Salinivibrio kushneri: one gene and its partner. Each later gene encodes a partner of the first gene's protein in a complex. Links are inferred from orthologs where the notes say so. Each region holds a gene or a part of one and is shown on either strand. Other genes may lie near its edges.

Region 1 (5,362 bases):
GCGATTGAAGCGGCCCGTGCTGGTGAACAAGGACGCGGATTTGCGGTGGTCGCTGACGAAGTACGCTCTCTCGCCACGCGAACCCAGTCGTCCACTGAAGAAATTCGCGCCAAGGTCGACGCCTTACAGCAAGAAACGCGTGGTGCCGCCGATGGGATGACCCAAGCTAATGACGCGGTGACCCGAAGTGTTGAGCATTGCCACGAAAACAACGATAAGCTGGGTCAAATCAAAACCATGATTGAGCAAATCAACGAGATGAACATGCAGATTGCCACCGCGGCCAACCAGCAAACGCAGGTGACCGATGAAATCAGCCAAAATGTCAACGCAATGGCGCAATCGGCTGACCATGTTTCAGAGCGCACGCGCAACACTGAGCAAACCGTCAATCACTTACGTGAGCATGCCAGTACTTTGGAAGCGCGGATCAGTCACTTTAAAACCGACTAAAACACAAAAGGGGTCAGCCCAAAGCTGACCCCTTTATTTTCCTTGTCTCGCTCGATTAGCCCACAATAGGTTCAGCATCGAGCTCCCGACGCTTCTCTTCACCAAACCCGCGCAAGCCCACAACATGGACGTGCTCACGATCATTGAAGATTTTACGCACGAGTTTATACGTCGTCCCTTGCTCTGGGCTGATGTTTTCAGGTGCGGCAATCAACAGCTGCATATCTAAACGATGACACAACTCAAACAAGGTTGAGATCGATTTAGCATCCAAGCGCGCTGCCTCATCGAGGAAAAGTAAGCGACATGGGATCACATCTTTGCCACGCAGTCGGCGTGACTCTTCTTCCCAGCTTTGGATCACCATCAGCAAGATTGCTTGGCCGGTACCAATCGCTTCACCGGTCGACAAAGCGCCAGACTCTGCTTTCAGCCAACCATCCGTCCCTCGGTTGACTTCAATGCCCAAGTCCAGATAGTTACGATAGTCCAACAGCTCTTCACCCAAAGTCTGTGGCGCACGTTGCCCCATTTCAATGTGCGGGTTCAAACGTTGGAACAACTTCGCCATGGCTTCCGAGAAGGTAAGGTTTGGATTGCCGAACAAATCTTGGTGCTGATCAGCATGTTCAGCCAAGCCCATCAGCAACTGTGCATGGGTTTCACGAATAGACACATTCAGGCGCACGCCTTGCACTTGACCAAAGCCAACGTTCTGTAGTCCTTGGTTGAGCATACGGATCCGGTTTTGCTCGCGCTGAATGGTCTTACGAATAATGTTGGCTACCGACTCGGAGCTGATCGCCAGACGTTGTTCACGCTGCGTGAGCTCTTCAGTAAGACGGGCCAGCTCGACTTCCATTTCCTCAATCGCTTCAACCGGATCATCCGTGCGAATAATGTCGTGACGGATACGCTCGCGCAGATGCTGATACACAGCCACATAGAACAAGACTTTACGCTCAGGCCGCCCGACATCCTCCGACGCACGCAAGGCATCGCGCAAGGTTTCGTTGTCGGCAACCGCAAGGCGCAATGCCCCCAAGGACTTATCCGACAAAGAGCGGAGCTCGTCAGCTGACATGTATGCCATTTCTCGACGATGCAGTTGTTTTTCTACCCCATTGTCGCGCGCGATGCGCAGGACGCTGCACCAGCCCGCTTTGGCGTTGACCACAAACTGCCGAAGCGCTTGGTACTGCTTGAGCAGTTTACGCAATTCCTTGGTGATCGACTTGGTTTCCATGTCCAGTGACGTAATGCCACGCGAAAGTTCACTGTGACGCTGCCGGGCCTGATGCATTTGCTCGTACAAGGCATCACGACGACTTTGCGCACGCATTAAGGCATCTTCATCCGCTTGCACACCCAACTCACTGAGCTCTCGCGTAAACTCATTCAGCGTCTCTTGCTTAGACTGATGGGCACTTTTGAGAGAGGCAAGCACCTGGTGATATTGACTCGTCTGCGACTGAATTTGCTTGAGCGATTCACGTTCACGTTGGCGCACCTGTTCAGCGTCTTTGAGTTTGGCTTTTAGCTGTTCATTAAGCTCACTGCTTTGCGTCAGCATTTCAGACGCATCTTGATAAGCAAAGTGCGGACGACGCTCCGCTAAATCAGCGACTGCAAACACTTGCTGCTTGATCGCTTGTAAGGTGTTATCCGCTTCTTGGTAGGCCTGCTCTAGTTTATCAAATTGCTCAGGGTCGCTGTCGAGCGTTGCGAGGCTTGTTTCCAGTGCCGCCAAGGTTTCACCATGTTGCTGGATAAAGCCTTGTGCCTCTTTCGCCGCCTCTACGCGCTCAGTAGCCATTTGCAAGCGCGCCTCAAGGTTATCCTCTGTAAGCGCCTCGGCACAGTAGCGAAGCTTATCGAGGATTTGCAGCGCTTGCTGACACCGCGTCACCTCCGCATCGTGTTGTGCCAATGCCTGTTTGGCATCGGTTATCGCACGCTGCGTCTGCGCTCGTTTCTCGCGGCAAGCGGCTATCGCCTGCTCAGGGTCGGGCTCAAACGCCACCGTGAGGTGCTCGGCAATAAACTGACTAAAGGCTTGAGACAAGCGTTGCCATTTTTGTACATCAAAAGAAGCTTTGGCGTGATCTTCGACCAAGGCCTCCCGCTGTTCACGTAGCTGCTCAAGACGGTGTTCTCGGGCAGCACGACCAAACAGTGGCGTGGCCGGGAAACGCGAATAGCGCATTTGCCGATCATTGAGGTGTACACACACGGCACCCGACAGCTCTTGCGCATCAAACACGCTATCATCAAACGCGTCTGCGTCACCCTCAATGATGTATAAGTCATCAGGACAAGCGTCTAAATCAGTGAGTTTGTCTTTAACGCCTTTGAGATCGGGCACCACAATAGCATGCCGCGCCGGGCCATACAGTGCGCTGAAGTAAGGAGCGTCATCTAAGGTGATATCATCATAAATTTCAGAGAGTAAGGTACCACCAAGGGTGTCGGCGAGGCCTTGCAATTGCGCATCGTCGCTGCCACCTGGCTGCGCTAGTTGCTCAATCGCTTGTTCAATATCTGCTTTTTGTTTACCCAGCTGATCTTGGTGCTGCGTACGCGTGCGTACCGCCTCATGCGTCTCATGCATCGCTGCCATGACCGCTTGGCTATCCACCAAGCTTTTTTCAGTTTGGCTTTCCAGTTTGGTCAAGGCGTCATTGGCCGCAAACCAAGTCGGTGCTTTGAGCTCAAGATCTTGAATTTGTGCGTCAACCGCTTCCTGGGTCCGAGCGAGCTCACGCAGTTGCTCGGCTTGGGTGTCTTTTTCCTCTTGTAGCGCGTCGCGGCGTGCTTGCTGCATCGCCGCGGCTTGCTCGACCGCATCACTGTCAGCCAGCGGCTCGCCTGTTAACGTCTGATACTCCGACACTAACTGACTCGCGTGCTGATACTGCTCAGCCCGTTGGCTCAATTCACGCTGCTCATACTGGCGCTGCGTCAGGCTATCGGCCAGATAACGACGCTCTCTACCCTGCTCGATCCAACGCTTTGCTTCTGTTCCCGCTTCTGCGCGGGGCACGGATGGATCAAGACGGTGCAACAGCTGCAAGCCCTGTTCAAATTGATTGGCCGTTGCTGACGCCAGATCGCGTTTATGTTTGAGTGACAGTACGCGATCGGTTTGTTCAGACTCTTGCGTTTTCAACGCGTGTAACCGTGTCGTGGCCTCGTCTGCACTGAGGGTCTCATCCTCAGTGAGACGGCGGGCGGTTTCTAGCGCACTAACCGCTTGTTGATATTGCAAAGACCGCGTTTGTTGCGTGTTGAGCGCTTGTTGATAGTCGGCAAGCTGGGTCTTCAGACTATCCACTTCCTCTTCACTCTGCGCCGCACGCAATTCAGCCTCAGCAAGCTGCTCTGTGGCCTCTTCCACCACCATGATTTGCTCTTCCAGCTTTTCAGAGAGCTCTAGTAAGTCTTCTTCATAACGCTGAATCTTTTCTTGTTGGCGCATCGCTGATTGCACCAACTGCAGATGATCGGCCGCCGCTTGGTGATCTTGCTCGAGGTGATCTTGTCCGGCTTCCAGCTCGGCTAATTCTGCTCGCATGGTTTCCGCATGCTGCTGCTTTTGCTGCAACGTCTGCTGTGCAGCGTTCAGTTCCGCCCGCAATGACAGCGCTTGCTCAAGCTTACTACGACGTTCATTAGCATGGCGCATATAGTCCGAGGCAACATAATGCGTCGCTTCGGTGATCAAATGCTTAAACAAATCACGGTCGCGCTGCGTCAGCTTGATCGCCTCTAGCGTCATACGGTTTTCTTTCAGCGCCACTTCCATATCTTGGAAAGCTTTTTTCACGCCACCGTTTTGCGGTAACAGATATTCACGCAACGATTTAGTGATCGCGCTTGAAATACCGCCGTAGAGTGACGCTTCAATCAATCGATAAAACTTGCCTCTATCTTGCTGGGTACGAAGCTTTTTCGGCAGCACACCAAATTCAAACATTTGCGCGTGATAGTCAGTGACCGAATTGAAGGCTTTAAAGTGCGCAGTCTCATACTCACCCGCCGCTTCTTTCACCTCGTTAAGCTGACGGACTCGCGCTTGGCCATTGCTCAAGGTTTCCACCAACACATCGGTCGGCGCCACCGATGACGGTAAGCCTTGTAGGATAAACGGTTTGATATCGACTTTTTTGTCGCGCCCCGCTACTTGTTGAAGACGCACCCCAAACAGCATCCGCTGTTGACGCGAATTCACCACATCTAACGCGGCATAACAGGCACCAGGCTGTAATTTACCATGCAAACCCTTATCACGAGACGCGCTCGAGCTCCCCGCCTCTGTGGTATTACGGAAGTGCAACAGGGTTTGGTCAGGGATCAACGAAGTGATAAAGGCCGCCATGGTAGTCGACTTACCCGCGCCGTTCCCGCCTGATAAGGTAGTAACAAGGGAGTCAATATCAAAGGTTCGTGCAAAAAAGCCGTTCCAGTTCACCATGGTGAGTGAGTGATACTTACCGCGCTGACTCATACTGTCGGCTCCTCCGTTGTCTCTTTGTCGGCATTGTCTGCGTCTTCATCCGAGTAGTCATCAAGCAAGCTTGATTGAATATGCGCTTGGCTATGCACCACGGCTTCCCCGTCACGAATCAGACGCAACTGGGCTTCTTGTGGATCGTCCCCGGTTCTTACATCGGCACCAAAGCGGAAAGTCGCTTCACTGACGCGGAATTTGCTTCCTTCACCGATGGGTAAAATCATCCCAAGACGACGCAAGCGTCGCAGCGAGGTTTTCACTTTGTCGAAAAGCTTTTCACGATCAAGATCTGAGCCCGTTGCACGATGCGTGACCAACTTCATCAATTTTTTCTCATCCGCCAACACCAGCAGCTCATCAAAGAGCTCTTGGGTGGTAAAGATCCCCTCTTGTGCC
Region 2 (3,251 bases), 890 kb from region 1 along the record:
CATACAATTGGAATCAAGGGGACGTTCGCACCGATCGCCGCATGAAATGCGCCGGTTTTAAAGGGCAACAACCCGCGCCCGCGTGAACGTGTTCCTTCAGGAAATAACCATACGCTCAATTGTTTGGCTCGGATTTTGTCTGTAACCTGCGCAATGGTTCCCATGGCTTTGCTGCGATTGGCACGATCAATCAATACATTGCCCGTGAGCCAATAAAGCTGACCAAAAATGGGGATCCATAGCAGGCTTTTTTTCCCCACGGTGACCGCGCCAGGCATCAACGCATTCGATAAGGTCACCATATCCCAATTACTTTGGTGGTTAGCGATACACACGCTAGCACCAGGCTCACGAGGTGCCCCTTCCGCAAAGCGCAGTTCAAGGCTAATCCCGAATAAACCAGAGAGGCGTCCAAACCACTTACTGATATGGTAGCAATTACGAGGATTGCGAGGGCTTAACAAGCAATACAAACCACCAAAAACAAACAGCAAAACAGCGACAATCAATAAAGCCAGCAGTCGCACGACAAAAATCATTTCTCTCTCCAAAGAGCAGGCGTGAAAGGCGAGTCAGTATACCGATTCAGCGCAAAAATGCACCCACTCCGCCCCTGGTTTCAGGGGCGGCAGCGACTTAGTGTTCGGGCAGGATTTCGATTTGATCGACGCGCTGAAGGCCACGCGGAAGCATACTGCCTCGTCGACCTCGCTCACCACGATAATGAGTGAGATCTTCCGGTTTTAAGGTCAGTTTGCGCTTCCCAGCGTGCAAGGTCACCCCAGCATTGGCCGGCACCACATAAAGTTGGCTTAACACCTCTTCACGTGACTTGGCGCGTGCGCCAGGAATATTAATGATCTTATTCCCTTTCCCTTTACTCAGTTGCGGAAGCTCATGGACCGGGAATACCAACATGCGGCCTTCATTGGAAATCGCGACAATCAAATCGCTTTCCAAATTACCCACTTGGCGCGGTGGCATCACTTCCGCCTGATCAGGCACCGTCAGCAAGGCCTTACCGCTGCGGTTTTTGGATAACATATCCGCTTGCTTGCACACAAAACCATAACCAGCGTCCGAGGCCACCAAGGTGAGCTGCCCCTCATCAGCCATTAACACGTGACGAATCGACGAGCCTGGAGTGATGTTAATTCGCCCGGTAATCGGCTCACCTTGGCTGCGCGCTGATGGTAAGGTGTGCGACTCTATTGCATAGCTGCGACCATCAGACCCCAGGAAAACCGCGGGTTGGTTACTTTTGCCCGGCGCTGCGTCGAGGAACTTGTCGCCTGCTTTATAGTTAAGGCCAGTGGCATCCACATCATGCCCTTTGGCATGGCGGATCCACCCTTTGTCTGAGAGCACCACAGTGATGGGTTCGCTGGGTACCAAGTCACGCTCGGTTAACGCTTTGGCCTCCGCTCGCTCAACAAGCGGTGAACGGCGGTCGTCCCCGTATTTTTCCGCATCCGCGAGGATTTCTTTTTTGATTAAGGTGTTCAAGCGCCGATCTGAGCCGAGCAATTTCTCTAGCTTATCGCGCTCTTTGCTCAACTCATCTTGCTCACCACGGATCTTGATTTCTTCGAGCTTGGCTAACTGGCGTAGTTTGATCTCAAGGATCGCTTCAGCCTGTTTCTCGCTCAAACCAAAGCGCGCAATCAGCTCTGCTTTAGGTTCATCCTCACTGCGGATGATTTCAATCACCTCGTCAATGTTCAGGTACGCGGCGAGTAAGCCCTCTAGAATATGCAGGCGAGCGAGGACTTTTTCCAACCGGTGTTCAAGGCGACGTCTCACCGTCTGGCGGCGGAACGTTAACCACTCAGATAAAATCCCATGTAACCCCTTAACTTGCGGGCGTCCATCAAGGCCAATCATATTGAGGTTAACGCGATAATTCTTCTCTAGATCGGTCGAGGCAAACAAGTGATCCATCAGTTGATCACAATCGACACGATTAGAGCGCGGCACAATCACAATCCGGGTAGGGTTTTCATGATCCGACTCATCACGTAGATCGTCCACCATCGGCAGCTTTTTCGCCCGCATTTGATTGGCGATTTGCTCTAGCAGCTTAGCGCCCGACACTTGGTGAGGCAGCGCCGTAATCACAATTTCATTGCTTTCTTTATGCCACAGCGCGCGCATTTTGATAGAGCCACGGCCGCTCGCATAGAGCTTTTTCAAATCTGACTTCGGCGTGATCACTTCCGCTTCGGTGGGGTAATCAGGTCCCTGCACATGCTCCAGTACACCGTCTAAGTCTAGGCTCGGCTTGTCGATCATTGCGGCCAAGGCATTGGCAAGCTCACGCGCATTATGTGGCGGAATATCCGTTGCCATCCCCACCGCAATACCAGTGATCCCATTGAGAAGAATATGAGGCAAGCGTGCTGGTAGGGTTTTCGGCTCTTTCATGGTGCCATCAAAATTTGGCCCCCAATCGACGGTCCCTAGTCCCAACTCTTGCAGCAACACTTCAGAGAAGCGTGATAAGCGTGATTCGGTGTAACGCATCGCTGCAAACGATTTAGGGTCGTCAGGCGCGCCCCAGTTGCCCTGACCATCCACCAGCGGATAACGATAGGAAAACGGCTGAGCCATCAATACCATGGCCTCGTAACATGCCGAGTCCCCATGAGGGTGGTACTTACCCAGTACATCCCCAACAGTACGCGCCGATTTTTTATATTTTGCCGTGGCGGATAGCCCCAGCTCTGACATCGCGTAAATGATCCGGCGCTGCACTGGCTTTAAGCCATCGCCGATAAACGGCAGTGCGCGATCCATGATGACGTACATCGAGTAATTGAGGTATGCGTCCTCAGTGAACTGGCGCAGAGCAAGCTGCTCTACCCCATCATAAGTCACCTCTGTCATGCGAATAAGATCCCGTTATAGTGATTTAGATATCGATAAGCTCGGCCATATCGCCTTTTTGCTGCAGCCAATGACGGCGGTCCTCTGCCCGTTTTTTACCCAGCAGCATATCCATCAATTGCTGCGTCTGCTCATCATCATCAATGGTGAGCTGAACAAGGCGACGGGTATTAGGATCCATGGTCGTTTCACGCAGCTGTAACGGGTTCATTTCCCCCAAACCTTTGAAGCGTTGCACATTGATTTTGCCGCGTTTATTACTCAAACGCTCAAGGATCCCTGCTTTTTCATCTTCATCCAAGGCATAAAAAACCTCTTTGCCACAATCAATGCGGTAAAGCGGCGGCATCGCCACATACACATGC

The links.
Region 2: the proteins of mukB (region 1) and parC are in contact, whole or in part, in a crystal structure (PDB 4MN4), measured with the Escherichia coli proteins. The link is inferred for Salinivibrio kushneri from one-to-one orthologs.

What each region holds. Positions count from the first base shown.
Region 1 is NZ_CP114588.1:1,495,525-1,500,886, forward strand. The notes cover bases 309-5,360. They hold mukB (chromosome partition protein MukB), read right to left. Parts: upstream 4,961-5,360; coding sequence 509-4,960; downstream 309-508. Other genes in these bases: N8M53_RS07040 (methyl-accepting chemotaxis protein), read left to right, coding at 309-453; mukE (chromosome partition protein MukE), read right to left, coding at 4,957-5,360. In the rest of the region: more of N8M53_RS07040, read left to right, coding at 1-308; more of mukE, read right to left, coding at 5,361-5,362. UniProt on the Escherichia coli protein: Plays a central role in chromosome condensation, segregation and cell cycle progression. Functions as a homodimer, which is essential for chromosome partition. Involved in negative DNA supercoiling in vivo, and by this means organizes and compacts chromosomes.
Region 2 is NZ_CP114588.1:2,388,017-2,391,267, forward strand. The notes cover bases 262-3,202. They hold parC (DNA topoisomerase IV subunit A), read right to left. Parts: upstream 2,887-3,202; coding sequence 637-2,886; downstream 262-636. Other genes in these bases: N8M53_RS11020 (1-acylglycerol-3-phosphate O-acyltransferase), read right to left, coding at 262-539; parE (DNA topoisomerase IV subunit B), read right to left, coding at 2,912-3,202. Also shown: more of N8M53_RS11020, read right to left, coding at 1-261; more of parE, read right to left, coding at 3,203-3,251. UniProt on the Escherichia coli protein: Topoisomerase IV is essential for chromosome segregation; it is the principal protein responsible for decatenating newly replicated chromosomes. It relaxes supercoiled DNA.